4 regions of the Pseudomonas sp. HOU2 genome follow, and region 3 is predicted to be linked to each of the others. Evidence: predicted binding sites of a transcription regulator. Region 3 holds the regulator's gene; each other region holds the start of a gene.
The links. The regulator FliA, encoded in region 3, starts transcription of late flagellar genes. The targets are predictions, from matches to a motif close to CTAAAGTTTNNNNNNNNNNNGCCGNTAA.
Positions count from the first base shown of each region.

Region 1: ABV589_RS15525 (methyl-accepting chemotaxis protein) is a predicted target of FliA. The motif match lies at 5,715-5,742, and genes of this name have one in related genera.
Region 2: ABV589_RS24695 (methyl-accepting chemotaxis protein) is a predicted target of FliA. The motif match lies at 1,586-1,613, and genes of this name have one in related genera.
Region 4: ABV589_RS09790 (methyl-accepting chemotaxis protein) is a predicted target of FliA. The motif match lies at 5,900-5,927, and genes of this name have one in related genera.

Region 1 covers NZ_CP160398.1:3,427,144-3,434,513, reverse strand. The annotation lists gene ABV589_RS15535 (non-ribosomal peptide synthetase) at 1-3,082, shown strand, start outside; gene ABV589_RS15530 (SRPBCC family protein) at 3,105-3,572, shown strand; gene ABV589_RS15525 (methyl-accepting chemotaxis protein) at 3,719-5,599, opposite strand; gene ABV589_RS15520 (sigma-70 family RNA polymerase sigma factor) at 5,911-6,411, shown strand; gene ABV589_RS15515 (FecR family protein) at 6,411-7,370, shown strand, end outside.
Region 2 covers NZ_CP160398.1:5,481,979-5,489,348, forward strand. The annotation lists gene ABV589_RS24690 (Na+/H+ antiporter NhaC family protein) at 143-1,462, shown strand; gene ABV589_RS24695 (methyl-accepting chemotaxis protein) at 1,657-3,339, shown strand; gene ABV589_RS24700 (LysR family transcriptional regulator) at 3,558-4,493, opposite strand; gene ABV589_RS24705 (DMT family transporter) at 4,607-5,092, shown strand; gene ABV589_RS24710 (DMT family transporter) at 5,097-5,552, shown strand; gene ABV589_RS24715 (metallothionein) at 6,521-6,688, shown strand; gene ABV589_RS24720 (hypothetical protein) at 6,712-6,984, opposite strand; gene ABV589_RS24725 (DUF6555 family protein) at 7,025-7,252, opposite strand.
Region 3 covers NZ_CP160398.1:5,084,445-5,091,814, reverse strand. The annotation lists gene ABV589_RS23060 (chemotaxis response regulator protein-glutamate methylesterase) at 1-148, opposite strand, end outside; gene ABV589_RS23055 (chemotaxis protein CheA) at 198-2,480, opposite strand; gene ABV589_RS23050 (protein phosphatase CheZ) at 2,517-3,305, opposite strand; gene ABV589_RS23045 (chemotaxis response regulator CheY) at 3,323-3,694, opposite strand; gene fliA (RNA polymerase sigma factor FliA) at 3,861-4,601, opposite strand; gene fleN (flagellar synthesis regulator FleN) at 4,598-5,428, opposite strand; gene flhF (flagellar biosynthesis protein FlhF) at 5,542-6,882, opposite strand; gene flhA (flagellar biosynthesis protein FlhA) at 6,894-7,370, opposite strand, start outside.
Region 4 covers NZ_CP160398.1:2,194,768-2,202,137, reverse strand. The annotation lists gene ABV589_RS09825 (YajG family lipoprotein) at 1-125, shown strand, start outside; gene ABV589_RS09820 (hypothetical protein) at 298-504, opposite strand; gene ABV589_RS09815 (hypothetical protein) at 699-977, shown strand; gene ABV589_RS09810 (1-acyl-sn-glycerol-3-phosphate acyltransferase) at 1,107-2,273, opposite strand; gene ABV589_RS09805 (CPXCG motif-containing cysteine-rich protein) at 2,413-2,595, shown strand; gene ABV589_RS09800 (DUF2007 domain-containing protein) at 2,605-2,865, shown strand; gene ABV589_RS09795 (SOS response-associated peptidase) at 2,902-3,525, shown strand; gene ABV589_RS09790 (methyl-accepting chemotaxis protein) at 3,723-5,864, opposite strand; gene ABV589_RS09785 (M48 family metallopeptidase) at 6,128-6,946, shown strand; gene ABV589_RS09780 (TMEM165/GDT1 family protein) at 7,133-7,370, opposite strand, start outside.

The DNA of each region.
Region 1 (7,370 bases), 1.7 Mb from region 3:
TCAACGGGTGCTGACGCAGGTGATCGACGAAGTCGCGCTGCTGGTCAGCCGCTTCTCCCGCGATGCGGAGTATTTCCAGCAGGCGATGCCCGCCACGGCACCGGACTTCGAACAGGTGGAGGACCTGCGGTTTCTCGACAGCCTGGCCTACGTCCATCGCCTCAACGACACGGCCAGCTCGGTGCTGCTGAAGCAGGCGCAGATCCCGCTGATCAAGCGCCTGCAAGAGAGTCTGATCGAACACGCCGAACGGCCGGCGCTGCACCTGGCCGAGCAGTCGCTCAGCTATCGTCAGTTACATGCTCACAGCCGGGCGATCCAGCAACGTCTGCAACCGTTGCTCGAACAACATCCGCAGCCGTGGATCGTGGGCATTTGCCAGCCGAAAAGCCCGGCGCTGTTCGCCTCGATTCTGGCGGTGCTCGGCAGTGGCGCCGTGTATCTGCCGCTGGAGCCGAGCCATCCGTTGCAGCGCCAGCAATACATCCTGCAAAACGCCGGCGCGGTGTTGTTGCTACACGACGGCGAGCATCCGCTCGGTGAGTCGATGCCCGGGCTGGATGTCAGTCGTATCGACAGCGCGGACGCGGATCTCAGCCAACCGTTGATGCGTCAGCGGCCGTCGCTCGACGCACCGTGCATGGCGCTCTACACCTCCGGCACCACCGGGCATCCGAAGTGCGTGCTCTTGAGCCAGGCGAACCTTGCGCACTTCACCGCGTGGTACGCCGATTACGTGCAGCTGCGCGCCGAGAGCCGGGTGTTGCAGTTCTCTTCGCTGAGTTTCGATTCTTCGCTGATCGATATCTTTCCGAGTCTGCTGCAAGGCGCGGAACTGGTGGTGCCGGATGACACGCAACGCCGCGATCCATTGCAACTGGTGGCGCTGATCCGCCGCCGGCAACTGACCCACGCGTTCCTGCCGCCAGCGCTGCTGAGCATCTTGCCATTGGAGCAACTGCAAGGCGTGGAGGTGATGACCGGCGGCGACGTCTGCGAGCCCTTCGTCATCGAGCAACTGACCCGTCAGGGCAAGCTGCACAACCTCTACGGCCCCACCGAAGCGACGGTGCTGATTACCGCTCGCCAGCTCAAACCGGGTGACAGCAACCGCACTCTTGGCGCACCGATTGCCAACAGTCAGGTGCTGATTCTCGATGACGACTTGCAACCGGTGACGGAGAACAACGTCGGCGAATTGTTCATCGTCGGTCCCGGCGTCTGCCTCGGTTACTTGAACAATCCGCAGCAGACCGCAGAGCGTTATCTGACCCTGCAACTGCCGCACGGTGAGAGCTTGCGCGCCTACCGCAGTGGCGACATGGCCAAGTGGGGCGAACTCGGCATCGAGCTGTGTGGACGGCGCGATAATCAGGTAAAGATCCGTGGTTTCCGGGTCGAGCCGGAAGAGATTGAGCGCTGCCTGCGCGAGAGCCAGTTGTACCGTCAGGTGTCGGTGGTGATCGACAGTCAGCGGCGAATTCTGGCGTTCCTTGCGCAGCCGCAATCGGACGCCGCTCGCGATGCATTGAAGGCGCATGCCCAGCAGTTTCTGCCGGACTACATGCAACCGGTGGCGTGGACTGAACTGGCGCAGATGCCGTTCGCCAGCAACGGCAAGGTCGACCGCAAGGCGTTGCTGGAGCTGCCGGTGAGCGTGCAGGACAGCGGTCCGAAATGCCTGCCGGCAAACGCTGACGAGGCGTTGCTGCTGGAGATCTGGGCGGAACTGCTGGAGCTGCCGAGCAGCGATATTTCCACCGACGAAAGCTTCTTCAATCTCGGTGGGCATTCGATTCTGCTGTCGCGGATGTTACTGCGCTTGCGTGAGGAATTCGGGCGCAGCATCTCGATCAACCGCTTCATCGAACTGCCGACCATCATCAAGCTCGCGACGCTGGTGCGCGGTACCGATGACAGCGCGGTGCTCAGCGCCCAGGCCATGGCCGACGCCGAGCGTGCGCTGAACATCGAGCCGCTGCCGATCAGTCGCCTGGGCGATGTGCACAAGGTGATCGTCACTGGCGCCAACAGCTTTGTCGGCGTGCACATCGTCGAAGCGCTGCTTGGATGGGGCGCCAGCGAGGTGGCGTGTCTGGTGCGTGACGGGAGCGGGCAAACCGCGGCGCAGCGCTTTGCCCAAGCGTTGCGCGAGAACCGTCTGGAGCATCTGGATTTGAGTCGGGTGCGGATCTATTCGGCAGACCTCACCCGTCCGCAACTGGGTCTGGCCGATGACGATTATCAGCGCCTCGATCGCGAGTTCGGCGCGCTGGTGCACAACGCCGCCAACGTCAATCACGTGCTCGATTACGAGTCGCTGGCTGCGGATAACGTCGAGCCGATTTTCGAGCTGCTGCGCCTGTGTGAAGGGCGCAGCAAAAAAGTCTTCAACTTTGTCTCGACGCTGTCCGCTTCCAGCACTGTCGATGACGAAGGCCGCGTGCTCGAATTGCCCGCCGCGCCGACCCCGCCGATCTACATCCGCAACGGCTACAACCTGTCGAAATGGGTCGGCGAACGCATCCTCGAACGGGCCCGCGAGCGCGGGGTGTGGGTCAACCTGTATCGCCCCGGCAACATCAGTTTCAACAGCCTGAGCGGCGTCTGCCAGCCGCACAAAAACCGTTTGATGCTGATGCTCAAGGGTTCAATCCAGCTCGGACAGGTGCCGGCCTTCGCGCTGAATTTCGACCTGATGCCGGTGGACTTTCTCGCCCGCTTCATCGCCTTCCACGCCAGCCGTTACTCGAGCGAAAGAGCGGTGTTCAACCTGCACAACCCCGAGCCGCTGAGTTGGGATGCCTACGTCGCCTCGTTCCGCGAAACCGGCAGCGAGTTCTCGCTGGTCAGCGTCGCCGACTGGCAACAGCAACTGGGCCGGGTCGATGCCGACAACGCGCTGTTCGGCGTGCTCGGTTTCTACCTCAACGGCTTCGAGGAGGACATCGGCGACATCTCCCTGATCGGCCACGCCAACGCCGAAGCCGGTGTGCAGCAGATGGGCGCGCGGTATCCGGAAAAATCTCCGGCGCTGCTGCGTCGCGGCTGCGATTACCTGAAACAGATCAACTTCATCTAACTCATCAAGAAGGAGCAACACCATGAGCAATCTGCAACCCGACACCCTGATCAAAAACCCGCACGGCTGCCACGTTGTGTCGTCGGTGGAAGTGCCGGCGGACGCAGCGCAGGTCTGGGCGGTGGTCGGCAATTTCGCAGGCTTCGACCGCTTCATTCCGGCGCTGTCACACATCGAGATGACCGGCGACGGCGTGTCTTCGCTGCGCAAGAAATTCTTCAAGGACGGCAACGTGGTGGTCGAACAACTCAACTCCCGCGATGAGCAGGCGCGCGCGATGACCTGGACCACGATCTACAACACGCTGGGCGTGGCGAATTTGTGGGCGGCGATGAACGTGGAATCGCTGGGGGCGGGTAAGTCGCGGGCGACCTGGACGATCATTGCCGAGCCGGCCAACGGAGGTGCCGAGGCGCTGCCGGGATTCAAGGATTTCGTGCAGGGGTTTGCCGATGATGCGATGGGGAATGTGCTGAAGCTGTTTGTCTAAGGCTTCGGATTTGCGGTGATTGCACCGCCGCTATCGCTGGCAAGCCAGCTCCCACAGGTTCCAGGTCGGTCACAGATGTTGTGTTCGCCAGAAATCCTGTGGGAGCGGGCTTGCCCGCGATGAACGATAACGCGGTCTGCTAGACGTCAGATCTTGAAGCTGTCCACCAACTGCTTCAGGCGATTGGCCTGCTGCGACAACGCATCACAATCCTTCAATGTTTCATTGAGGTTGGCCACGCTCTGCTGGTTCAGCAGGTTGATCTGGTTGACGTCGACGTTGAGGGTTTCCACCACCGCGGTCTGCTCTTCGGTTGCAGCGGCCACCGACTGGTTCATGCCGTCGATTTCGCCGATGCGCTGGGTCACGCTGACCAGGCGCAGACCGGCCTGATTGGCTACTTCCACGCTCTCTTCGCTGGACGCCTGACTGGCGTTCATGGTGGTCACCGCTTCACGGGAGCCGACCTGCAAGGAGGTGATCATTTTGTGGATCTCTTCCGCCGATTCCTGGGTGCGGTGGGCGAGGTTGCGCACTTCGTCCGCCACCACCGCAAAACCGCGTCCGGCTTCACCGGCACGGGCCGCTTCAATCGCCGCGTTGAGTGCCAGCAGGTTGGTCTGCTGCGAAATGCCTTTGATCACATCGAGGATGTGGCCGATGTTGTCGGTGCTGGCATTCAGGGTTTCGATCTGGGTGCACGACAGGCTGATCTTCTGCGACAGCTCGGTCATCGCCTGAATGGTCTGCTCGACCACCTGACGACCGTCATCGGCCTGCTCGCTCGCGCCGCTGGCGTGCTGCGAGGCATCGGCGGCGTTGCGGGCGATTTCCTGGGTGGCGGCGCCCAATTGGTTGATCGCTGCGGCGACACTGTTGGTGCGCGCGCTTTGCTCGTCGGAACCGACGATCGAGGCGTTGGACGAGGCCATCACGCGTTGCGACAGGTCGTGCACGTGACGGGTGGCCGACGACACTTCGGAAATCGACGCATGAATGCGCTCGACGAACTGGTTGAACGCGCTGCCCAGTTCGGCGAACTCATCCTTGCCTTCCACCACCAGACGCCGGGTCAGGTCGCCTTCGCCTTGAGCGATGTCCTGCATCGCGCGGCCCATGGTGGTCAGCGGACGCATCAGCACGTTGATCAGCAGGCTCAGCAGCAGCGCAATCGCAGCGACCGCGACGAACATCGCGATCAGCGCCGAAGTACGGAACTGGCTGAGGGCGGCGTAGGCCTTGTCGCGATCGATCGACAGACCGATGTACCAGTCGGCATTCGGCAAGTCGCTGACCGGGGTGAACGACAGGATGCGTTCCTGGCCGTTGAGCACCACGTTCTGGTTGCCTTTCTCGATGCGCACGCCGGCGTTCGGGTAGATGTCCTTGAGGTTCTTCATCACCTGGTCTTTGTCCGGGCTGACGATCACCTGACCGTCGCCGCTGACCAGGAACGCGTGGCCGAGGCCACCGAAGTCCACCGAATTGATGATCTTCACCAGGGTTTCCAGGCTCAGGTCGCCACCGACCACACCCAGCAGTTCGCCATTCTTTTTTACCGGCATGGCGATGGTCACCACCAGACCACCGACCGCCGCCATGTACGGCGGGGTCAGCATGGTTTTGTCAGCAACGACTGCTTGCTTGTACCAAGGGCGCTGACGCGGGTCGTAGCCGTCGGGCATCTTTGCGTCAGGGCGCTGGGTGAACACCCCGTTGGCCTGACCGACGTAGGTGAACTGGAAGTTCGAGGTGAAAGCCGGTTGATCGACCAGCCCCGGGAAGTCGGCGTCCTTGCCCTGATGGGCAACGTTCTGCGCGAGGTTTTCCAGCACCAGAATCCGCCCGCTCATCCAGTTCTGCACGCTGCTGGCGGTCAGATCGCCAGCCTGCTGCACGGACGACTGAAGGTTCTGGCGAATGGTGTTGCGTTGCAGATAGTCGTTGTAGAGGGTGAACAAAGCGAAAGCCAGGACCACGACGCCCGAGGCGGCCAACAGGATTTTATGGCTGAACTTGAGATTCATTTCATGGGACTTCTTATGCAAAAGTGGGGATGCGTTCCGGGATGCAACATTCCATGTACAGCGCAGGCGGCGTTCTGACGGCCGCTCTACTTTGGTGCACGCATGTCTCACCAGTCTGTCGGCACCGTTCGCGGAAATCTTAGGGCTGCGTGGGAAATGGCCTGCATTTCTGTCAGATTCCCGCCGAACGGCGTGCCAGAGCGTCCGCCACGAAGTTTTTTTGCTGGATCTCCGAGCAGAGGTTGCAAAATTCGCAGCCCCTGATAAAAATGCGACTAATTATCATTTGTGACGTTCGGGCTGTCGCGTTCATGTCCTCACCTGAGTTTGCAGTGCAGGCGCTTTACAGGAGTCATCACGGCTGGCTCAACGCCTGGCTGCGGGCGCGGCTGGGCAATGCCGCGGATGCCGCAGATCTGGCCCAGGACACTTTCGTGCGCCTGTTGCAGCGCAGCGAACGCCTGGAACTCAAGGCGCCTCGCGCATTTTTACGCACCATCGCCCGTGGCTTGGTGATCGATCATTGGCGTCGTGAAGAAATCGAACGCGCCTATCTCGAAACCATCGCGCATTTGCCCGAAGCCGAAACCCCGAGCGCCGAAACCCGCGCCTTGGTAATCGAGTTGCTCGAGAGCATCGCGCGCATGCTTGAAGGCTTGCGGCCGAAAGTGCGTCAGGCGTTTCTGCTGGCGCAGTGCGAAGGTTTGACCCACAAGCAGATCGCCGCGCAGATGGGCTTGTCGCTGCGCTCAGTCGAACGTTACGTCGCCGATGCGCTGTATCACTGCTACGTGTTGCGGTACGACAGCTGATGCCTGTGGATAACCTCTCGACCGGGCGACGCGCCGAACCGCCGCAACAGGTGGTCAAACAAGCCATTCACTGGCTGCTGCGGCTGCGCAACAACCATGGCAATGCGCGCCTGACTCATCAATGCGACGCGTGGCGCGCCGAACATCATGAGCATGAACTGGCCTGGCAGCGCGTGCAGTCGCTGCAGGCGGAATTGAGCCATAACCTGCGCGCCGTGCCCGGCGCCCAGGTGGCGTTCAATACGCTGGAAAACAGTGCGCAAGGGCTGGGCCGGCGACAAGCCTTGAAGCTGCTGTCTGGCGCGGTGCTGATGAGCTCCGCGGCATGGCTGGCCAAGGACTCCTCCGTCTGGCAGCAGTGGCGCGCTGATTACGCGACGGCGACCGGCGAGCGCCGCAGCTTCCAGTTGCCCGATGGCACGCGGATCGAGCTGAACACTGCCAGCGCAGTGGATCTGGATTACACCGCGCAGCAGCGGCTGATCAAACTCACCCGTGGTGAAATCATCGTCACATGCGGCGGTAACGATGAAGGCGCGGCGTTCAACCGGCCACTTCGCGTGCAAAGTCGTCACGGAAGTTATGAGCCGATAAAAGCCCGCTTCATCCTGCGTCAGGACAACGATTGCACGCGACTCACCGTCAGCTCCGGGAGCGTCGCCATCCGCAGCGGCGCAACCTCGGTCGAGGCACTCGCCGGGCAGACCTATCTGATCGATCACCATCAGGTGCGCCCGGCACTTTCACTGAATATGGAGGCGGGTGCGTGGGTCGACGGTTTGATCGTCACTCGCAACATGCGCCTGGGCGATTTCCTCAATGAAGTCGGGCGTTATCGTCAGGGTTTTGTGACGTGCGCGCCGCAGGTGGCGGACTTGCGCCTGTCCGGAGTGTTCCGCCTGGAGGACACCGACAAGTTGCTGGCCATCCTGCCGCAGACGTTGCCGGTGCAATTGCGT
Region 2 (7,370 bases), 400 kb from region 3:
CTCGCTTTGACACCGCCGCCACTCTGCGGCACAGTGCGCGCCCTTCTAATAAGACCCTCTTTGCAAATCCGCCGGTTAACCGTTGGCGGACTCATCCTGTCTGGCGGTGATGATTTCATCGCAGTGTTTTTGAGGTAGTGAAATGAATGCAGTGATTGCTGCGGTCGGCGTCATGCTGATCCTCAGCCTGTCCCGCGTGCACGTGGTGATCGCGTTGATCGTCGGTGCACTGGTCGGCGGCCTGACCGGTGGTCTGGGCATCGACGCCACGCTCAAGGCGTTCAACAGCGGCCTGGGTGGTGGGGCCACGGTGGCGTTGTCCTACGCGTTGCTCGGCGCTTTCGCCGTGGCGATTGCCAAGTCCGGCCTGGCCCATGCGCTGGCCGACAAGGCTCTGGCGATGGTTGACCGCCAGCATTCGAGCGGCGGCGGCAGCGTCAAATGGCTGCTGATCGGTCTGCTGTGGGTGGTGGCGATTGCCTCGCAGAACATTCTGCCGATCCACATTGCGTTCATTCCGCTGCTGGTGCCGCCGCTGCTTTATGTACTGACCAAGTTGCAGTTGGATCGCCGGCTGATCGCCTGCGTCATGACCTTCGGCCTGATCACCCCGTACATGGTGTTCCCGGTGGGTTTCGGCAACATCTTCCTCAATCAGATTCTGCTGGCCAACGTCAGCAAGGCCGGGGTCGATATCAGCCAGATCAACGTCATGCACGCCATGGCGATTCCGGCGCTGGGCATGGTCTTCGGCCTGTTGCTGGCGGTGTTTTTCAGCTATCGCAAGAAGCGCGTTTACGATCTGCAGAAGATCGAACAGGTCGAGCAGGTCAGCGTGGCGTACAACCCGAAGACCATCGGCATTGCCGGTCTGGCGATTGCCGCCGCGTTCATCATTCAGTTGCTGCTGGACTCGATGATTATCGGCGCACTGGCCGGGTTCCTGATTTTCTCGGCCTCGGGCATCGTCAAATGGCGTGAGACCGACGACCTGTTCACCGAAGGCATGAAGATGATGGCGATGATCGGCTTCATCATGATCTCCGCCTCGGGTTTCGCCGAAGTGCTCAAGGCCACCGGCGAAGTGCGCTCGCTGGTCGAAAGTGCGGCGGCGTGGATCGATCACAGTCAGGCGATCGGCGCGCTGTTGATGCTGCTGGTGGGCCTGATGGTGACCATCGGTATCGGCTCGTCGTTCTCCACAGTGCCGATTCTGGCGGCGATTTTCGTGCCGCTGTGCGTGCAACTGGGCTTCAGCCCGATGGCCATCGTGTGCATCGTCGGCACCGCCGGGGCGCTGGGCGACACCGGCTCGCCGGCCTCCGACTCGACGCTGGGCCCGACCTCCGGGCTGAACGTCGATGGCCAGCACCACCACATCTGGGACACCGTGGTGCCGACCTTCCTGCACTACAACCTGCCGTTGTTGGCGTTCGGCTGGGTGGCCGCGATGGTCCTCTGATCCCTCTGAAAACTGTGGGAGCTGGCTTGCCAGCGATGGCGTCGGCACATTCAATATTTATGTGGCTGACACACCGCCATCGCGGGCAAGCCCGCTCCCACAGGGATATGCAGTGTCTGCAGACTCAACTTTTGCTATTGCGTGCCGTTAACGCCTTTAACCACGCCAATAAAACCAAAAGAGTGAGCCCCCCCATGCGCTTGAGTCTCAAGGCCAAAGTCCTGTCCCTCGCCGTCCTGCCGGTGCTGCTCTTTGCGCTGGTCATCAGCCTGACCACGCTGTTCATCCTTCAGCAACAGGCGCACACCGAGGTCGAGCAGACCCGCGAGCGCCTGCTCGCCGACGCCAAGGCCACGCTGCAAAGTTACGTCGCCGTGGCCATGACCACGATCAAGCCGCTGTACGACGCAGCCGCCCCCGGTGACAACGCGGCGCGGGCGCAGGCGATCAAGCTGCTGTCGGGCATTCGCTACGGCAAGGACGGCTATTTCTTCGGCTACGACTCCGAGACCGTGCGCCTGTTCAAGGCCAACGACCCTGAAGGCGTGGGCAAAAGCTTCAAGGACAACCGCGATCCCAACGGCGTCTACGTCAACCTCGGCCTGGTGAAAGTGGCGAAGGACGGCACCCACTATCTGCAATACAGCTCGCCGTTGCCGGGCAACGCCAGCGTGCTGGTGCCGAAACTTGGCTACACCGAATACCTGGCGAAGTGGGACATGGCGGTCGGTACCTCGGTCAACCTCGACGGTATCGAAGCGCAAGTCGCGGTGGTCGAGGCGCAAGTTCAGGAGCGAATGAAAGGCGTGATCCTCAGCATTGTCGGCGTGGCGCTGGTGGTGTTGCTGGTGATTGCCATCGCCGGGATGCTGCTGGCCAACACCATTCTGCGCCCGCTCAATCTGATGAAAGCCAATCTCGACGACATCGCGGCGGGCGAGGGCGATCTGACACGCCGGTTGAACATCACCAGCCAGGACGAACTCGGCGAACTGGCCGGCTCGTTCAACCGCTTCGTCGACAAGATCCACGGCCTGGTGCGGCAGATCACCGAGATGACCACGCAACTGACTGGCCTGGTGAATCAGGTCTCGGATCAGGCCCAGCGCTCCGACCAGGCCATGGAGCGTCAGCGCCACGAGACCGATCAGGTCGCCACCGCGATCAATGAGATGTCCGCCGCCGCCCAGGAAGTCGCCAAGAGCGCGCAGAACGCCGCGGTCGCCGCGCAGCAGACTGATGAAGAAGGCCAGAGCGCCAAGCGCGTGGTGGCCGGCAGCATCAAACAGATTCATGCGCTGGTGGATGACATTCGCAGCAGCGGCGTGTCGCTCGACAGCCTGCAGCAGGACGTGTCGTCGATTGTCGGCGTGCTCGGGGTGATTCGTTCGATTGCCGAGCAGACCAACCTGCTGGCGCTGAACGCCGCGATTGAAGCGGCGCGCGCCGGGGAGGCCGGGCGCGGCTTTGCGGTGGTGGCGGACGAAGTGCGCGCGCTGGCCAGCCGTACGCAGATCAGCACCCAGGAGATTCAAGGGATGATTGATCGCCTGCAAGCGGGTACGCAGTCGGCGGTCGAGGCGATGCGCCGTTCCAGTGAAGCGGGCGATGGTACCTCGGCACAGGCCAATCAGGCCGGGGCGTCGCTGGACGCCATGGCTGACTTGATCGCGACCATCAACTCGATGAACGCGCAGATCGCCAGCGCGGCCGAGGAACAAACGGCGGTGGCCGAAGAGATCAACCGCAGCGTGCATCAGATTGCGGTGGCGGTGGACAGCGTAGCGGACGAGACCCAGTTGGGCGCGCAGACCTCGCGCAGCCTCGCCGACCTCGGCCAACGCCTGGGCAAACTGGTGGGCCAGTTCCGTATCTGATAATTGTGTGAATCCTCAAGCGGGCCCTCACCCTAGCCCTCTCCCGGAGGGAGAGGGGACTGACCGCAGCGTCTCGCGTCATACATCGACCTGAAAAAAACCAGTCGATTCTGGATTCAAAGCCGATCGTTCACGTCAGCGTATCTCTTGACTATCCCCCGATCAGTCCCCTCTCCCTCCGGGAGAGGGCTAGGGTGAGGGGCTTTTGATTTTCAGCTTCAAGGTCTGTCCCAGTACGGCACTTCACCAAAGCACTCGACAAAGAAATCAATCACCGTCCGCACCTTCACCGACAACCTTCGACTCCCCGGCCACAGCACCGCAATCTGCTGCGGCTCCAGGCTGTTGGACACCTGATACTCGCCCAGCACCGGCACCAGCGTGCCTTCACGTACCGCCTCACCAATCAGCCATGACGGAAACATCACCAGGCCCAGGCCTTGCTCGGCCGCTTGCGTGAGGGTGTCGGCGTGGTTGCCGGTGATCCGGCCTTTGACCGAGTAAGGCGTCCAGTCATCCTGACCCTGGCGGAAAAACCAGCGTTGCTGGCCGGTCGCGCCTTTGTAGGCCAGGCACTGGTGCTGCGCCAGATCCTGCGGGTGTTGCGGAGTACCGTGGCGCTCGAGATAGGCCGGGCTGGCGGCGACCTGAAAGCGATGCGGCGCGAGAATCCGCGCCTGCATGCTCGAGTCGTGCATCGGACCGATGCGAAACAGCAGGTCGGCGCCTTCCTGCAACGGGTCGACGTAATGGTCGGTCTGCTGGATGTCCAGTTGCAGCTTCGGATAACGCGCGCACAGTTTGCCGAGCCACGGCGTCAGATGCCTTTGACCGAATACCACCGGCGCGTTGATCCGCACCAGCCCGGTGGGTTCGCTTTGCTGTTCCTGCAACGCCTGCTCGGCTTCCTCCAATTGCACCAGCACCAGCCGCGCATGGTGGCCGAGCATGCGTCCGGCCTCGGTCGGCGTCACGGCGCGGGTGTGGCGGTAGAGCAGTTGCTGGTTCAGCGCCTGCTCCATCAACTGGATCTGCCGCGAGATCGAAGAGGGCGCCACGCCCTCGCGGCGGGCGACTTCGGAAAAACTGCCGTGGTCGAGCACCGCCACGAACAGCCTGAGTGCCTTGAAGCCCAGTTCATTCAGCCCATGCATGGATCGTCCTGTTGTGCGAGTTGCGCAAAAGTGTTGTCCGGATGCTCCCATTTATCGCACAGCTATGCCAGCCGATAATCCGCGCCATCGTTTACTTGCGTGGGTTTTGGATGATGCAGACATTGGATGAAGTGAGTGTGCCGGCGCCGGCGACCCGGTCGTGGTTGCGCCTGTTGTTGCTGCCGCTGGTGATTCTGGCCGGCATGAGCCTGTCGGTGGAGGCCGGGTTGCTGGGGCCGTTGGGGGAGCAGGTCGGGCATCTGTGGGCGACTTTGAGCATCTTCGGCGTAGGTTCGGCGATTCTGTTTTTGCTGCTGTTGTTCGCCGGCCCGCAGAAAGGCCCGGCGCTGACCGATCTGCCGCGCTGGCAATTGATCGGCGGGTTTCTGGGGCCGATGTACGTGGTGGTGCTGACCCTGGCGACACCGCATATCGGGATTGCGATGACGATGATCGCGATTTTGTCCGGGCAGGTCGGCAAGAGTGTGCTGATCGACCATTTCGGCTGGTTCGGCGCGACGCGCAAGAAGGTCAATGCCGAGCGGTGGCTGGCATTGGTGTTGATTGTGGTGGCATTGGTTCTGATTGCGCGGGGTTGAGAATATGAGTCTGGTTATTTTGTTGGCTGTGGTGGTGTTGGCGGGCGCGGTGTTGAGTGTTCAGGCGGCGATCAACGGACGCCTGGGTGAAACGGTCGGGGTGTTGCGCAGCAGTCTGCTGACGTTTTTCGTCGGGGCGGTGGTCACCGGGTTGTTGATTGTGTTTTTTGAGCCGGCGCATGCGGTGAGTTTGCTTGATGTGCCGAAGTGGCAGGTCTGTGGGGCGCTGTTTGGGGTGGTTTACATGATGGTCATGGTTGGTGCGGTGCCTGTTGTGGGGACTGCGGTGGCGACGGTGGCGGTAATTGTTGGTCAGCTGGGGATGGGGATGTTGATCGACAATTTTGGCTGGTTGGGGAATCCGGCGATCGAGCTTTCGTCTTCTCGGGTGTTGGCGATGGTGTGTCTGGGGTTGGCTTTGGTTTTTATGTATCGGAGTAGTGTTCGTCGCTCTGATTGAGTTTTCGGTGTAGATCCGTTTTTTGGGTGAAGGCTGATTAGGGTTCCGCCCTTACGGCGGGTCACTTTTTCCAGACGCCGAAAAAGTAACCAAAAAGGCTTTACCCTGACGTTCGGCCCTCGCCTGGGCTCGGGTTCCTTCGCTCCGGGATTCATCCGGGGGGCAGCGCCTACGGTTTGCTTCGCTGCACCTCCTCTCGCTGTGTTTGGCTGCGCCAAACGGTCGCTGCGCTCCCACCCCCGGATAAACCCCTCCACTCAGCCTGCCGACGGGCCCTGAGATCAAAAGCTTTACTCGAGCTAACGCTCATCGTGTTGAGTGGTGGAAAAGCGTGCGCTCGGCTTTTGCTTTTCTGTAGGAGCCAGCCTGCTGGCGATGGCGGCCTACGAGCCGACCAGTCTCTAACTCAATTCACTCAGTCCAAATGTGGGAGCTGGCTTGCCAGCGATGGCGGCCTGTCAGCCGACCAATTTCTTAATGAATGTACCCAATCCCATGTAGGAACTGCCGAAGGCTGTGATCTTTTGATCTGCTTTGGCTTTGGCTCTTGATGTGGCTTTTGATCTTCAGCCCCTTCGGCAGGCCGAGCGTAGGTGTCCATCCGGGGGTTAGGCGCGCAGCGCCATGCGGCGAAGCCGCATCCATCGAGAGGAGGTGCAGCGAAGCAAACCGGAGGCGATGCCCCCGGATGGACACCGTAGCGAGGGAACACTGAGCCTCAGCGAAGTGCCGTACGCCGGGGCAAGACTTTTTGGTTACTTTTGAGGCGTTTGTCAAAAGTGACTCGCTGTAAGAGCGAAACCGCCAGCGGTAGCACCCGCAGAAACGGATATTCACCCAATATCGCCAGCAGGCACCCAATACCCCAAAAAAACCAGATCAAAAGATCGCAGCCTGCGGCAGCTCCTACACTGGTATTTACGGCTTATCCCAAAGCCCAGACAACCACCACAAAAGGAGTCTGTCCCATGCCCGATAGAAAATGCGATTGCCCCAACTGCAAATGCACCATCAAAGAAGGCGACCACTCTTACGCCGTACACGGCAAACACTATTGCTGTGAAGCCTGCGCGCACCACCACAAGGACGGTGCGGAGTGTTCAAGCAAAGGCTGCCATTGCGCCCACCCCAAATAACCGCGCGCATAAAAAAGTGGAGCCTAATCAGGCTCCACTTGCAGTTTCAGGCTTTCATCATCCAGCCGTTCGGTATGGCGGACCGTGCCTTGCAGTCGTCGACCGTTAACCCGCACCACCACGGTTTTCGCCTGGTCGAGGTCTTCCGGTAACGGCGCCGGCACGCGCAGGGCGAAGCTATAGGGGTCGCCTTCGACAGCCTCAAGACCCACCCGACAGTCCACGCTTTTGGTGATACGACCGAACAGGGTGTCCAGTCCGTAATCCAGATGCGCCGGGCTGAAGATGCTGGTCATTGTGTACGCCCCCAAAGAGTCCCCATCGTCTGACGAGATTCTAGCTCGCCGGTCGCCATGTGACATTTTCCACGCCGAATTTCTCCGCCATCGGTTTGCTGGTCTTTTGCACTTTTTCCCGGCCAAAGCGCGGGATGCGACCCACGCCGGCGTCGCAACTTGCCCAGTGCCACGCCTCGGCATTGTCCATCTTGTCCGAGCGGATAATGAACGACTTAGGCGTGCCGTGAAGGGTGTAATCGATGACAAACAGTTTTGCGTTGTTCATAAAGCCCGTATTCCTCCCTGTGGTATTAGAAGGATCGCGGCGCGTCGGGAAAATTCACTCGGATTGTCCGACGGTATCTATCGTTGGCGACGCATGGACGCAGTGGTTACCATGGCCG
Region 3 (7,370 bases):
CCGGCTTGAGGGCCAGGGCCTGATCGATCGCCTCTTTACCGTTGGTGGCCGTACCGACCACCTGGATGCTCGGATCCGCTGAAAGAATTTCCGAGACGCGGCGGCGGAAAAAACCCGAATCGTCCACCACCAGGACTTTGACTGCCATAAACACTCCATTAGGTGCAGCGGGACGTCGTCGCCCCGCTGCCCCGGATTCAAATACGCTTCGTCGCGTAACGCTTGAGCATGCTTGGAACATCGAGAATCAGCGCGATGCGGCCGTCACCGGTGATGGTGGCGCCGGACATGCCCGGAGTGCCCTGCAGCATTTTGCCCAATGGCTTGATGACCACTTCTTCCTGGCCGACCAGTTGATCGACGACGAAGCCGATCCGCTGGGTGCCCACCGAAAGGATCACCACATGGCCTTCGCGCTGCTCTTCGTGAGCGGCGGAGCTGACCAGCCAGCGCTTGAGGTAGAACAATGGCAGCGCCTTGTCCCGCACGATCACCACTTCCTGGCCATCCACCACGTTGGTGGTCGACAGGTCGAGGTGGAAGATTTCGTTGACGTTGACCAATGGGAACGCAAACGCCTGATTGCCGAGCATCACCATCAGGGTCGGCATGATCGCCAGCGTCAGCGGCACCTTGATGACGATCTTCGAGCCCTGGCCCTTGGTCGAGTAGATGTTGATCGAACCGTTGAGCTGGGAAATCTTGGTCTTCACCACGTCCATGCCGACACCGCGGCCGGACACGTCGGAGATCTCGGTCTTGGTCGAGAAACCCGGGGCGAAAATCAGGTTGTAGCACTCGGTATCGCTCAGGCGATCGGCCGCGTCCTTGTCCATCACACCGCGTTTTACCGCGATCGAACGCAGCACGTTCGGGTCCATGCCCTTGCCGTCGTCGGAGATCGACAACAGGATGTGGTCGCCTTCCTGCTCGGCGGCCAGTACCACGCGACCGCCACGGGCCTTGCCTGAAGCTTCGCGTTCTTCCGGCGACTCGATACCGTGGTCAACCGCGTTGCGCACCAAGTGGACCAGCGGGTCGGCCAGGGCCTCGACAAGGTTTTTGTCGAGGTCGGTTTCTTCACCCACCAGTTCCAGGTTGATCTCTTTCTTGAGCTGACGCGCGAGGTCGCGAACCAGACGCGGGAAGCGCCCGAAGACCTTCTTGATCGGCTGCATCCGGGTCTTCATCACTGCGGTCTGCAAGTCAGCCGTGACCACGTCGAGGTTCGACACGGCCTTGGACATGGCTTCGTCGCCGCTGTTGAGACCCAGGCGCACCAGGCGGTTACGCACCAGTACCAGTTCGCCGACCATGTTCATGATTTCGTCGAGACGCGCGGTATCGACCCGCACGGTGGTCTCGGCTTCGCTCGCCGGTTTTTCCGGTGGCGGCGCCGCGGCAGCGCGGGCAGGGGCCGGTGCAGCAGCGGCGGCCGGTTTTGGCGCTTCGGCCTTCGGCTCAGGCTTGGGTGCAGCCTTCGGCGCAGCGGCTGGAGCGGCAGCAGCCTTGGCGGCAGATGCAGCCACGGTCGATGCGGTGCCCGCAGCAGCGGCGCCAACGTCGGTGAACTTGCCTTTGCCGTGCAATTCGTCGAGCAGCGATTCGAATTCGTGATCGCTGATCAGATCGCTGCCGGCAGCGGCGGCCGCCGGTGCGGCAGGCGCAACCGGTGCCGAGGCGATCGCCGACTCCAGCGCTTCCACGGCAAAGTTGCCCTTGCCATGCAACTGATCGAGCAGTGCTTCGAATTCGTCGTCGGTGATGTCCGAGCTGTCGCCCGCCGCCGGTGCCGCCGCAGCGGCTGCCGTCGGTGCCACGGCGTCCGGCGCGAACTGGCCTTTGCCGTGCAACTGATCGAGCAAGGACTCGAATTCAGCGTCGGTGATTTCATCGCTGGCGGCCGCATCGGCAACCGGCGCAGATGCCACAGCAATCGGCGCTTCGGCTTCGGCCTTGACGGCGTTCAGCGAATCGAGCAGCTGTTCGAATTCGTTATCGGTGATGTCGCCCGAATCGCTCGAATCGCCTTCGACGACCAGCTCTTCGATCATCTCGGCCACCGGCGAAGCCGGGGCTTCGTCAGCCGATTGCGGTTCGGCCAGACGCGCCAGCGCGGCCAGCAGTTCCGGGGTAGCGGCAGTGATCGGTGCACGTTCACGGACTTCGCTGAACATGCTGTTCACCGCGTCCAGTGCTTCAAGCACCACGTCCATCAGTTCTGCATCAACGCGACGCTCACCCTTGCGCAGGATGTCGAACACGTTTTCGGCGATGTGACAGCACTCCACCAGCTCATTGAGCTGAAGGAAGCCGGCGCCCCCTTTTACAGTGTGGAAACCGCGAAAAATTGCGTTGAGCAGATCTGCGTCATCCGGGCGGCTTTCCAGCTCGACCAGTTGTTCGGACAGTTGCTCAAGAATCTCGCCGGCCTCAACCAGGAAATCCTGAAGGATCTCTTCATCGGCGCCGAAGCTCATTAATGGGGTGCTCCTACAGGTCTAAAAACCTAAAACTCAAAATCCAAGGCTGGATAACAAATCGTCCACATCGTCCTGACCGGACACAACGTCTTCTCGTTTATCGGCATGAATCTGCGGACCTTCACCCTGCGAGAGATGTTTTTGTGGATCTTTTTCTGCAAGCATCGCGGCGCGGTCGTGTTCGATGCCCGCAAAGCGGTCCACCTGACTGGCCATGAGGACGAGTTTGAGCAAATTGCTTTCGACTTCGGTGACCAGCTGGGTCACACGCTTGATCACTTGACCGGTGAGGTCCTGATAATCCTGAGCCAGCAGGATGTCGTTCAGATTGCTCGACACCGCACGGTTGTCCGTGCTGCTGCGTGACAGAAAACCGTCGACCCGGCGCGCCAGCTCGCGGAACTCTTCAGCCCCGACCTCGCGACGCATGAAGCGGCCCCAATCGGTGCTCAGCGCCTGGGCTTCTTCAGCCAGGCCATTGACCACCGGCGTGGCGCTTTCCACCAGATCCATGGTGCGGTTGGCCGCGGCTTCGGTCAGCTTGACCACATAGCCCAGGCGTTCGGTGGCGTCGGTGATTTGCGACACTTCCTCGGCCTGCGGCATGTGCGGATCGATCTGGAAATTGACGATCGCACTGTGCAGTTCGCGTGTGAGCTTGCCCACTTCCTGATACAGGCCGCGGTCACGGGTCTGATTGAGCTCATGGATCAGTTGCACAGCGTCGCCGAACCTGCCTTTTTCAAGGCTCTCGACCAGTTCGACCGCGTGTTTTTTCAGGGTCGACTCGAAATCGCCCTGTGAAGATTCGTTATGCTCCATAGCTCCCCCGCGCGTCATCAGCCGATGCGTTCGAAAATCTTCTCGATTTTGTCTTTCAACGCCTGAGCCGTGAAAGGTTTGACCACGTAGCCGTTCACACCGGCCTGAGCGGCCTCGATGATTTGCTCGCGCTTGGCTTCAGCGGTCACCATCAGCACCGGCAGATGCTTGAGTTTTTCATCGGCACGCACGTGGCGCAGCAAGTCGATACCGGTCATGCCCGGCATGTTCCAGTCCGTTACCAGAAAGTCGATGCTGCCGCTGTTGAGCACCGGAATGGCGGTCGTGCCATCGTCGGCCTCGACGGTGTTGGTGAACCCGAGATCGCGCAGCAGGTTCTTGATGATCCGCCGCATCGTTGAGAAGTCATCAACGATGAGGATTTTCATGTCTTTGTTCAATTCGACCTCCAAGCAGTCTTAAACGCGCCCAGCACCTGGACGCGCCACTTCAATCAATCGGCGCAGCACTCGAAGACTGTCTGGAGCACAACAGAGCAAGACCGGTGCCGTTCATCACCGCACCAGCCTCGTTCGCAGTGTCCCCACACTGCCTTCAGCGCGCTCGCCACTCCCCCAAACGCCCCCGCAAACGGGCCGCGCACTGGCTGTGTAACTGGCTGACCCGCGATTCACTGACGCCAAGGACTTCACCGATTTCCTTGAGGTTCAGTTCTTCGTCGTAGTACAGCGCCAACACCAGTCGCTCACGCTCCGGCAAATTGGCAATCGCGTCCGCCAGCGCCGCCTGGAAGCGTTCATCTTCCAGATCGCGTGACGGCTCAAGATGAGCACTGGCGCCATCCTCGTGCAGCCCTTCGTGTTCGCCGTCCTGCAACAGGTCGTCGAAACTGAACAGCCGGCTGCCCAGGGTGTCATTCAAAATCCCGTAGTAATCGTCGAGACTCAATTGGAGTTCGGCCGCAACCTCGTGATCTTTAGCGTCACGGCCGGTTTTAGCTTCAATTGCGCGAATTGCGTCGCTGACCATACGGGTGTTGCGGTGAACCGAGCGCGGAGCCCAGTCCCCTTTGCGTACTTCGTCGAGCATCGCGCCGCGGATCCGGATGCCCGCGTACGTTTCGAAACTGGCGCCTTTGCTGGCGTCGTATTTGGTCGAGACTTCGAGCAGGCCGATCATCCCGGCCTGAATCAGGTCTTCAACCTGCACACTCGCCGGCAAGCGCGCCAGCAGGTGATAGGCAATGCGCTTGACCAGTGGCGCGTAACGCTCGATCAACTCGTATTGCGCGTCACGTGCCGACTTCTTGTAGTAGTTCATACCGCTCGCGGTCATAACACAGGCCCTGCCGTTTGCTGCACGAGGCGCTCGACGAAAAACTCCAGGTGACCGCGCGGGTTGGCAGGCAGCGGCCAGGTATCGACCTTCTGCGCGATCGCCTTGAATGCCAGCGCGCACTTGGAACGCGGAAAGGCTTCATAGACCGCTCGCTGCTTCTGCACGGCCTTGCGCACGCTTTCGTCGTACGGCACGGCGCCGACGTATTGTAAGGCGACGTCGAGGAAGCGATCCGTGACCTTGGTCAACTTGGCGAACAGATTGCGCCCTTCCTGCGGGCTCTGCGCCATGTTGGCGAGGACGCGGAAGCGGTTCATGCCGTAGTCACGGTTGAGCAGTTTGATCAGCGCGTAGGCGTCGGTGATCGAGGTCGGCTCGTCGCAGACCACCAGCAACACTTCCTGGGCGGCGCGGACAAAACTGACTACCGAGTCACCAATACCCGCAGCGGTGTCGATCACCAGCACATCGAGGTTGTCGCCGATGTCGCTGAAGGCCTGAATCAGACCGGCATGTTGCGCCGGGCTCAGGTGCACCATGCTTTGGGTGCCGGAGGCGGCCGGCACGATGCGGATCCCGCCGGGCCCCTGCAACAGCACGTCGCGCAGCTCGCAGCGGCCTTCGATCACATCGGCCAGAGTACGTTTGGGGGTCAGCCCCAGCAGAACGTCGACGTTCGCCAGCCCCAGATCGGCGTCCAGCAGCATGACCCGACGGCCAAGCTCTGCCAGCGCCAGAGACAAGTTCACTGACACGTTAGTCTTGCCGACGCCACCTTTGCCGCCGGTCACCGCGATCACCTGTACGGGATGCATGCTGCCCATGTTATTTCTTTACCTTGTCTTGCATAGACGGAGGCCACATTACTGGCTGCGCGTTCACAACCGGAACAATGCATGGCAGACCATCGATGTAGGTACAAAAACTGTTCATTACCTCAGCCAACCTGCTTGGTCGGGCTGTGGTAGATATCAGCGAACATGTCAGCCATGGCTTCTTCGCTGGGTTCTTCCTGCATTTGCACGCTGACGGCGCGGCTGACCAGTTGATGACGGCGCGGCAGATGCAGATCATCCGGAATCCGTGGGCCATCGGTCAGGTACGCGACCGGCAGTTCATGACTGATCGCCAGGCTCAACACTTCGCCAAGGCTGGCCGTCTCATCCAGTTTAGTCAGGATGCAGCCGGCAAGCCCGCAACGCTTGTAACTGTGATAAGCGGCGGTTAGAACCTGTTTCTGGCTGGTGGTTGCCAGCACCAGATAATTTTTTGAACGGATGCCACGCCCGGCCAGACTTTCCAGTTGCATGCGCAGGGCCGGATCACTGGCCTGCAGGCCGGCGGTATCGATCAGCACCACGCGTTTGCGCAGCAGCGGATCGAGCGCCTGCACCAGCGACTGGCCCGGATCGACGTGGGTCACCGGCACATTGAGAATCCGCCCCAGGGTCTTCAGCTGTTCCTGGGCACCGATACGGAAACTGTCCATGCTGACCAGCGCCACGTTCTGCGCGCCATACTTGAGCACGTAGCGCGCAGCGAGTTTGGCCAGGGTGGTGGTCTTGCCCATGCCGGCCGGACCGACCATGGCAATCACCCCGCCCTCTTCCAGCGGCTCGACTTCCGGTACGGCAATCATTCGCGCCAGATGCGCGAGCAGCATGCGCCAGGCCTGACGTGGTTCTTCGATGTCAGTGATCATCGCCAGCAGATCGCGCGACAACGGCCCGGACAGACCGATGCGTTGCAGACGGCGATACAGATTGGCTTGGGCCGGACGGCTGCCTTGCAGCTGATTCCAGGCCAGCGTGCCGAGCTGCACTTCCATCAGCTCACGCAGACTGTTCAATTCGAAACGCATCGAATCCAGCGCACGCGGATCGACACCAGCGGCCGCCGGTGCAGGTGCCGGAGCCGGACGCGCCGGGGCGGCGTAAGTCGGTTCGCTCAACGGTTCGGCAGCGGTCAGCGGCAGGCCGGCCGTCAACGGCAGCCCGGCGAACAACTGGCGATTGGTGTTGCCGTCGGCTTCGCCACGCAGGCTCAGCTCGGCCTGGGCGGTAACGATGCGCGACTGGGTCTTGCGCAGCTCGTCCTCGAGCTCCATGTTCGGAACCCGTGGCGCCAGCGCCGACAATTTGTAATCCAGCGCCGCCGTCAGCTCGACGCCGCCGGCAATGCGGCGGTTGCCAATGATGGCGGCATCAGCGCCCAGCTCATCACGAACCAGCTTCATGGCCTGACGCATATCGGCGGCAAAGAAACGCTTAACTTGCATAAACCACTACCTCAGCCGTTGGGCCCTACTGTCGCAACGATGGTCACTTGCTTGTTGTCCGGTATTTCCTGGTAGGCCAGCACGTGCAGCCCTGGAACTGCGAGGCGACCGAAGCGCGAGAGCATCGCGCGGATCGGGCCTGCTACCAACAGAATCACCGGTTGACCTTGCATTTCCTGACGCTGCGCCGCTTCGATGAGCGAACGCTGCAGCTTCTCGGCCATGCTTGGCTCCAGCAGAACGCCCTCTTCAGAGCCTTGTCCTGCCTTCTGCAGACTATTGAGCAATATTTGTTCCAACCTTGGTTCCAAGGTGATCACAGGCAGCTCGGAGTCAGTGCCTACAATGCTTTGGACGATGGCGCGGGATACGCCGACGCGTACTGCGGCCACCAAGGCGGCGGTATCTTGACTCTTGGCGGCGTTGTTGGCGATAGCCTCGGCAATGCTGCGGATATCGCGTACCGGCACGTGTTCGGCGAGCAACGC
Region 4 (7,370 bases), 2.9 Mb from region 3:
TGGACCAGCGTTTCGGCATGGCGCCGAATCAGGAAACCAATACCAAACTGGTCAGCGACGTGTTGAGCGATGCCCTGACCCGTCTGTTCAAGGACCCGACCGTGGGTCAGATCCTCGCCGAGTAAGCTTTGCGGCTGACGTGAAAAAGCCCGGTGCCAGTGATGGCCCGGGCTTTTTCATGTCTGCAGTTTCCCCTGTAGGAGCTGCCGAAGGCTGCGATCTTTTGACTTTGATTTTTAAAAACAAGATCAAAAGATCGCAGCCTTCGGCAGCTCCTACAGGGGGGGGCGATGTGGGTCAGGCGGCTTGGGAGTAGAAGTCGAGCACGCTTACGCCCGTCAGCAGATCGGTTTCCGGCAAATCCGCATGCTGATGCCCGCCGAGGGCGCAATACACCAGCCAGTGGCGATCCTGCACATTGAAGGCAAGGCTGCCGACAAGGCTTTGTTGTTCGTCGGTCGGGGTGATGAGGTACAGACGGTCCTGGTTTTCGGCGTGCAGCATGTCGCGTTCCATGTGTGTTTCGAGGCGCGCATGGTGGCCGATGTAAATGACGAAGCCGTGACACAGGACAGCCATCGGTCGATTGTCAGGTTATTTGTCGTAAAGGGTAGGGGAGTGCAGGCGTGTTTCGGTAGAATCCGCGCCGCAGTCGTCGATCGGGCGTCTGCCACACCGATTCAGTTCCGAGGTCTGTGATGTCGCTGCACTTGATGACGCTGTTTACTGCCCATCCCGCCAAATTGATCAACCTGCTGGCGCTGGCCCTGGCCTTCCCGGGCAGTTGGCTGCTGCACGCGACCCGCCGTCGTGAACTACGCGCCATGGCCAGCATCGCCGCTCAACGCCAGGCCCAGCCCAACGCCGAACCGATTCTGGATTGGGCGACGTTGCGCATGAACCGCTTTTTCTACCGCTTCGGCTTTGCCTGCCTCGGGCTGGCCCTGATCGTTTCCTGGATCAGCACGCGCTTCTGAATCTGATGCGCAATTTTGTGGCGAGGGAGCTTGCTCCCGCTGAGTGCGTAGCGCTCACAAAAACTTGGGGCCGCTGCGCAGCCCAGCGGGAGCAAGCTCCCTCGCCACAGTGTGATTTGCCAAAAGGTTTTACAACGGCAACCCAGCCTTCACCCGGTACTGATTGCGCACCGGCGTCGCATATTGCAGCACCAGATACGGACGGTGCTCCTGCGGGCAGGCGTCCAGTCGGCGCTGCCATTCTTCTTGTGCCTTGGCCAGTTCATCAGCCGGGAACAGCTCGACAGCCTTCGGCACGTTCAATTGCGGATCGGCATCGGCCCACATCGCATACGCCAGGTAATGCACCGGGAACAGGCGATATCCGCCGAGAATCTGCTTGTCCATCTCGACCGCCAATTGCTTGGTGTCTTCGAACAGCTCGCTGATCGGCGCGGCGAAGTTCACGTGCACCCGGCCCTTGTAGCCGGTAATGCCCTTGGCGATGCTCACGTCATCCTCGCCCGGCGCCTTGGCGTAAGTGCCGGTGGTAGCGCGGATGTACAGCTCGCGGGCCTTGGCCTGGTCGCACGGGTCGTATTCGTAGCTGATCGACACCGGCGTCAGGTTCAGCGACTGAATGACTTCGCCAAACGGCTCGTCCTTGCGGCTCATGTGAAACATCTTGAGGATTGCCGACTCGGTACGGTCGTCGCCGTCCTTGGCCCGGCCCTCGGCCTGAGCGATCCAGATCGAAGCGCAATCGTTGCGGATCGAGTGGTTGATGTACGCCGACAGCAACTGATACGCGGCCATTTTCTCGCGGCGCCCGGTGATCGAGCGGTGCACGATAAAGCTCTTGTTCAGGCGCATCAGATCGCTGACAAACGGCTTTTGCAGCAGGTTGTCGCCAATCGCGATACGCGGGGTCGGCAGGCCGGCGTGGTACACCGCGTAGTTGACGAAGGCCGGGTCCATCACGATGTCGCGGTGGTTGGCGATGAACAGGTAGGCGCTGCCGGACTTGAATTGCTCGACACCGGTGTAGGTCACGCCATCAGTGGCGCGCTCGATGGTGTGGTCGACGTAGAACTCGACTTTGTCCTGCAAAGTGGCCACGGAGGTCACGTCGGCAAACTCACGACGCAGCCGATGGGCTATAAGTGGTTTGAGCATCCAGCCGAAGGCACCGGCAAAACGCGGGAAGCGGAAGTGGGTGAGGATATCTAGAAACGCCTTGTCGCCGAGCAGTCTTGCCAGTACCGCAGGTACTTCGCTGTCGTCGTAAGGTCGGATGGCATCGAATTCGCCCATCATGCTCTCTTGTTGGAAACGGCTAGGGTAAGTAAAGGTTTTGATCGAAAACCCGCGGGGCACGGTCTGAAAAGGTAGCCAGACAAAAATAGCCCTGCAAATAGACCGGCGATTATACGCACAAGTCACCTGGGAGACCGCGATGCTGGAAAGCGCACTGTATGAATGTCCGTATTGTGGTGAAGAGGTCGAGACGACAGTGGACCTGTCCGCAGGCGATCAGACCTACATCGAGGACTGTCAGGTGTGTTGTCGACCGATCACGTTTGTCTTGCAGGTGCATGGCGAGGATTGGTTTCTGGAAGTCTTCAGCGAAAACGAGTGAGGGGCGCGCATGCAGCGAATCTACGAGCCGGAAAACCTGATGGAAGGCGAGATGCTCAAGGGCATGCTCGCCAGCGAGGGCATCGAGGCGCATCTGGTGGGCCGCGATCTGCTCGGCGGCACCGGTGAATTGCCGATTTTCGGCCTGCTCGGGCTGTCGGTCGATAACGATCAGGCCGAGTACGCCCGCGAGCTGATCACCGCGTACAATGCCGCCCTGCCGCTGCCCGGCGATGAACCGGAGAGCTTCCCCGGCACGCTGGTCTGTTAGGCTGACGTTCGTTTTACTTTTGAGTCGTGTTGCCCCATGTGTGGACGTTATGCCCTGTTTCGCTGGAACCGCGATTTTGCGGCCCTGCCCGGATTTCCTGCCGATCAGCAGGCGCAGTGGAACATTTCCCCCAATGATTCGGTGTTGATGCTGCGTGCCGAGGCCGACGGCCAACGCACGCTGGCCCGCGCCCGCTGGGGCCTGACGCCGCCTTGGCTGACCGATCTGTCGCGAACCCCGGCGCATGCCCGGGCCGAAACCGTGGCCGAACAGCCGATGTTTCGCGAGGCGCTGCGCCTGCGCCGCTGCCTGCTGCCGGCCAACGGTTTCTACGAATGGCGCGGCAACCTGCGCAAGCGTCCGTACTGGTTGACGCCGGGGGAGGGTTCGTCGCTGTTTTTCGCGGCGATCTGGGAGGCGTATCCGGTGCAGGAGCAAGTGTGGCTGAGCACCGCCGTCATCACGCAGCCGGCGGCCAGTCAGCGCCGACCGTTGATTCTCGATGAGGCGGGGCAGGCGGCCTGGCTCGATCCTGCGACGCCGTTGCATGTGCTGCAGGGTTTGCTCGCCAGTGAGCCGGCCGCGTTGCGCGAGCGGGTGCTGGCGAATCTGGTGAATGATCCGAAGCTCAATGGGCCGGAGTGTCTGACCCCGGGTTAAGTCAAAAGCCCCTCACCCTAACCCTCTCCCAGAGGGAGAGGGGACTGACCGAGCTGTCTCCCGTCATACATCGACCTGAAATAACCAGTCGATTATGGATTCAAAGCTGAGCGTTCAAGTCGGAGTATTTCGTCAATATCCCCCAGTCAGTCCCCTCTCCCTCTGGGAGAGGGTTAGGGTGAGGGGCTTTTCGCTTTTCAGACCTTGAACTGATTGATCAACCGCCGCTGCTGCTCCGCCAGTTTGGTCAGGCCGGCACTCGCCGAACTCGACTCATCCGCACCGCCCGCCACTTCATTCGCCACCTGACCGATATTGATCACGTTGCGGTTGATGTCATCCGCCACCGCGCTCTGCTCCTCCGCCGCACTGGCGATCTGCGTGTTCATGTCATTGATCACCGACACCGCCTGGGTAATCGTCTCCAGCGCCTCGGCGGCTTTCGCCGCGTGCTGCACACTTTCGTCGGTGCGGTTCTGGCTGTCTTCCATGACCCGCACCACATCGCGGGTGCCCTGTTGCAGTTGCTGGATCATGCTCTGGATTTCTTCGGTGGCCTTCTGGGTTTTCTGCGCCAGATTGCGCACTTCGTCCGCCACCACGGCAAAGCCGCGCCCCTGTTCGCCGGCCCGCGCTGCTTCGATCGCCGCGTTCAACGCCAGCAGGTTGGTCTGCTCGGCGATCCCGCGAATCGCGGTGAGGATCGCATTGATGTTTTCACTGTCCTTGGCCAGCGTCTGCACCACCTCCACGGCCTTGCCGATTTCCACCGCCAGCACACCAATCGAATTCGAGGTGTCACGGACAATCTGCATGCCCTGACCGGCGGCCTGATCCGCATGGCTGGCGGCTTGCGCAGCCTGAGTGGCGTTGCGCGCCACGTCTTGCGCGGTGGCGGTCATTTCCTGCACCGCGGTAGCGACCTGATCGATCTCGGCCATCTGTTTCTGAATGCCGATGTTGGTGCGAATCGCGATGTCGGCAGTGTGTTCGGAGGAATCGCTGACGCTCTGCACCGACGTCACCACCTGCGTGATCATCGCCTGCAATTTGGCGAGGAAGGTGTTGAAGCCTTTGGCAATCGAGCCCAGCTCATCGCTGCGATCACTGCTCAAGCGGCGGGTCAGATCGCCTTCACCTTTGGCAATGTCATCGAGCATGGCGACCATCTGCTTCAGTGGTCGGGCGATGCCATGGCCTACCAGCCAAATCACCAGCAGGCCGATGGCGGCGATGATCAAGCCGACCATGGCCATGCCGAAGGTGTCGGACTTGCGTTGTGCATCAAGGTCGGCCTGCAGTTTCTGCAGATCCGCCATCACTGCGTTCAGCGGCAGTTGCAGCATCAGGGTCCAGCGCGCGTCGGTCTGGCCGATGCCGAACGGCAGGTACAGCTCGATGCGGCCCTTGTCCATGTTGACGGAGTAGGTGACTTCGCCACGTTTGAGATTGGCCATGTTGGCAATCTGCTCGGCGTCGAGAATGTCGCTGACCTTCTCGCCGAATTTGCTCGGATCCTGGGTGTAGGCGACGATCCGGCCGTTGCCGCCGATCAGGGCCATTTGCCCGGCACCGCCGTACAACTTCTGGTTGGCAGCGAGGAGCATTTCCTGGATGAAGTTCACCGACAGGTCGGCGCCGACGATGCCCTGGAACGCGCCGTTGAGCATGATCGGTTCAATGAACGAGGCGAGCATCACGACCTTGTCGCCGACTTTGTACGGCGCCGGATCGATCACGCAGGATTTCTTGCTCTCTTTCGAGCACAGGTAGTACTCGCTGGCGCGCACGCCGGTGGACAGGACTTTCTGGTCGTCGACGTCCACCAGTTTGTCCAGGCCCAGGGTGCCGTCGTCATTGCGGAACCACCAGGGCAGGAAGCGCCCGTTGGCGGCATCGATGCCGACTACGCTGGTGCCGATGTAGGCGGCGTCATTGTGGTCCAGGGCGTTTTTTTCCCAACCGATGTAGGTGCCGAGAATCTTCGGGTTCTTCTCGACGTTTTCCTTGATCAGGCTGATCAATTGCTCACGGCTGACGCTCAGTTTTGGCTGGCCGTCGGCGCCCGGTGTGCCGAGCAGCGCATTGACCCGCACCAGCCCCCCGGCAATCAGCAGCGGTGCTTCGAGTTCGCGCTGGATCTGGCTGACCTGGGTCTGCGCCAGCGAGGTCAGGCGTTGTTCGATGACTTGTTCGAACTGCGCCTGGGTGCGCTGTTGCACCATGTCCTGGGTGCGGGCACCGGAAAACAGCGCGTACAGCACCAGCGCGGCAACCACGCTGAGCACGATGGCGCCGGCCAGGGCGGCGACGGAAAACTGGATCGACTTGAACTTCATGGGAGCTCCGCACGCAAGAGGACGTCTGCGCTGTTGTATCGGCAGCAGGCATTGCGCCATGAGTGGCGAGCGGAATATTGGGCGGGCGATGTCGCAAATGGATCAGTGCGCGACGCAGTGGCAGCGGGTCTGCCGGTTGCTGTGAATTTTTTACGACAGCAGCGGTGGGAAACTTCCGAAAGACCCTGCAACACGTCTGTTGTATCTGGCGCCGATACAATTCACCCCCTAGGATACGCGGCAGGTTTTCAGGGAGCTTTTGAATGAACAAGACATTGGTTGTAAGTGCACTGAGCGCAGCGCTGTTGCTGGCCGGTTGTCAGTCGGTCAACACCACCAGCGGCGGAGCCGTCGGTGTGGAGCGCAAGCAGTACATGTTCAGCATGCTGTCCTCGCAAGAGGTCGACCAGATGTATGCCCAGTCCTATCAGAAGACCGTTGGCGAGGCGTCGAGCAAGGGCGTGCTGGACAAGACCAGCCCCGAGGCCAAACGGGTTCAGGCAATCGCCAACCGGCTGATCGCCCAGGCGCCGACCTTCCGCCCGGATGCGGCGCAATGGCAGTGGGAAGTCAACCTGATCAAGAGCGACGAACTCAACGCCAACTGCGGCCCTGGCGGCAAGATCATTTTCTACACCGGGCTGATCGACAGCCTGAAGCTGACCGACGATGAAATCGCGGCGGTCATGGGCCATGAAATCGCCCACGCCCTGCGCGAGCACGGTCGTGAAGCGATGTCCAAGGCTTATGGTATTGAAATGGCCAAGCAGGGCGCCGGTGCGTTGTTCGGTCTGGGTCAGGACAGCCTGGCGCTGGCCGACACCGTGGCCAACTACGGCATGACGCTGCCCAACAGCCGCGCCAATGAAAACGAAGCCGACCTGATCGGTCTGGAACTGGCCGCGCGCGCCGGCTACAACCCGAATGCTGCGATCACCTTGTGGAACAAGATGAGCAAGGCCTCGGAAGGTGCACCGCCGGAGTTCATGAGCACTCACCCGGCCTCGACCAGCCGCATCGCCTCGTTGCAGGCAGCGATTCCGAAAGTGATGCCGTTGTACGAGAAAGCGCCGAAGTCCTGATCAGAACCCAGGCAAGGCGAACCTGCTTTTGTGGCGAGGGAGCTTGCTCCCGCTGGGCTGCGAAGCGGCCCCAAACCCTACAATCACGGATTAACAGTTAACCCGTATTAGCAGGGTTTGCGACGGCTGCGCCGCCGAGCGGGAGCAAGCTCCCTCGCCACAGTTCAGTGTTACTTCAGGCTGGGTTTAAACCCAGCCACTGCTCTGCATCGCCTTGTACACCGCAACGATCGCTAGAATGAAGAACGCCGAAGCCGCCAGGCGACGGATCAAGGTCAGTGGCAATTTCTCCGCAGCAAAGTTACCGGCCAATACCACCGGCACGTTGGCAATCAACATGCCCGCCGTCGTCCCGATGATCACCAGCCACAGCTCCGGATATTGTGCCGCCAGCATCACCGTGGCGATCTGTGTCTTGTCACCG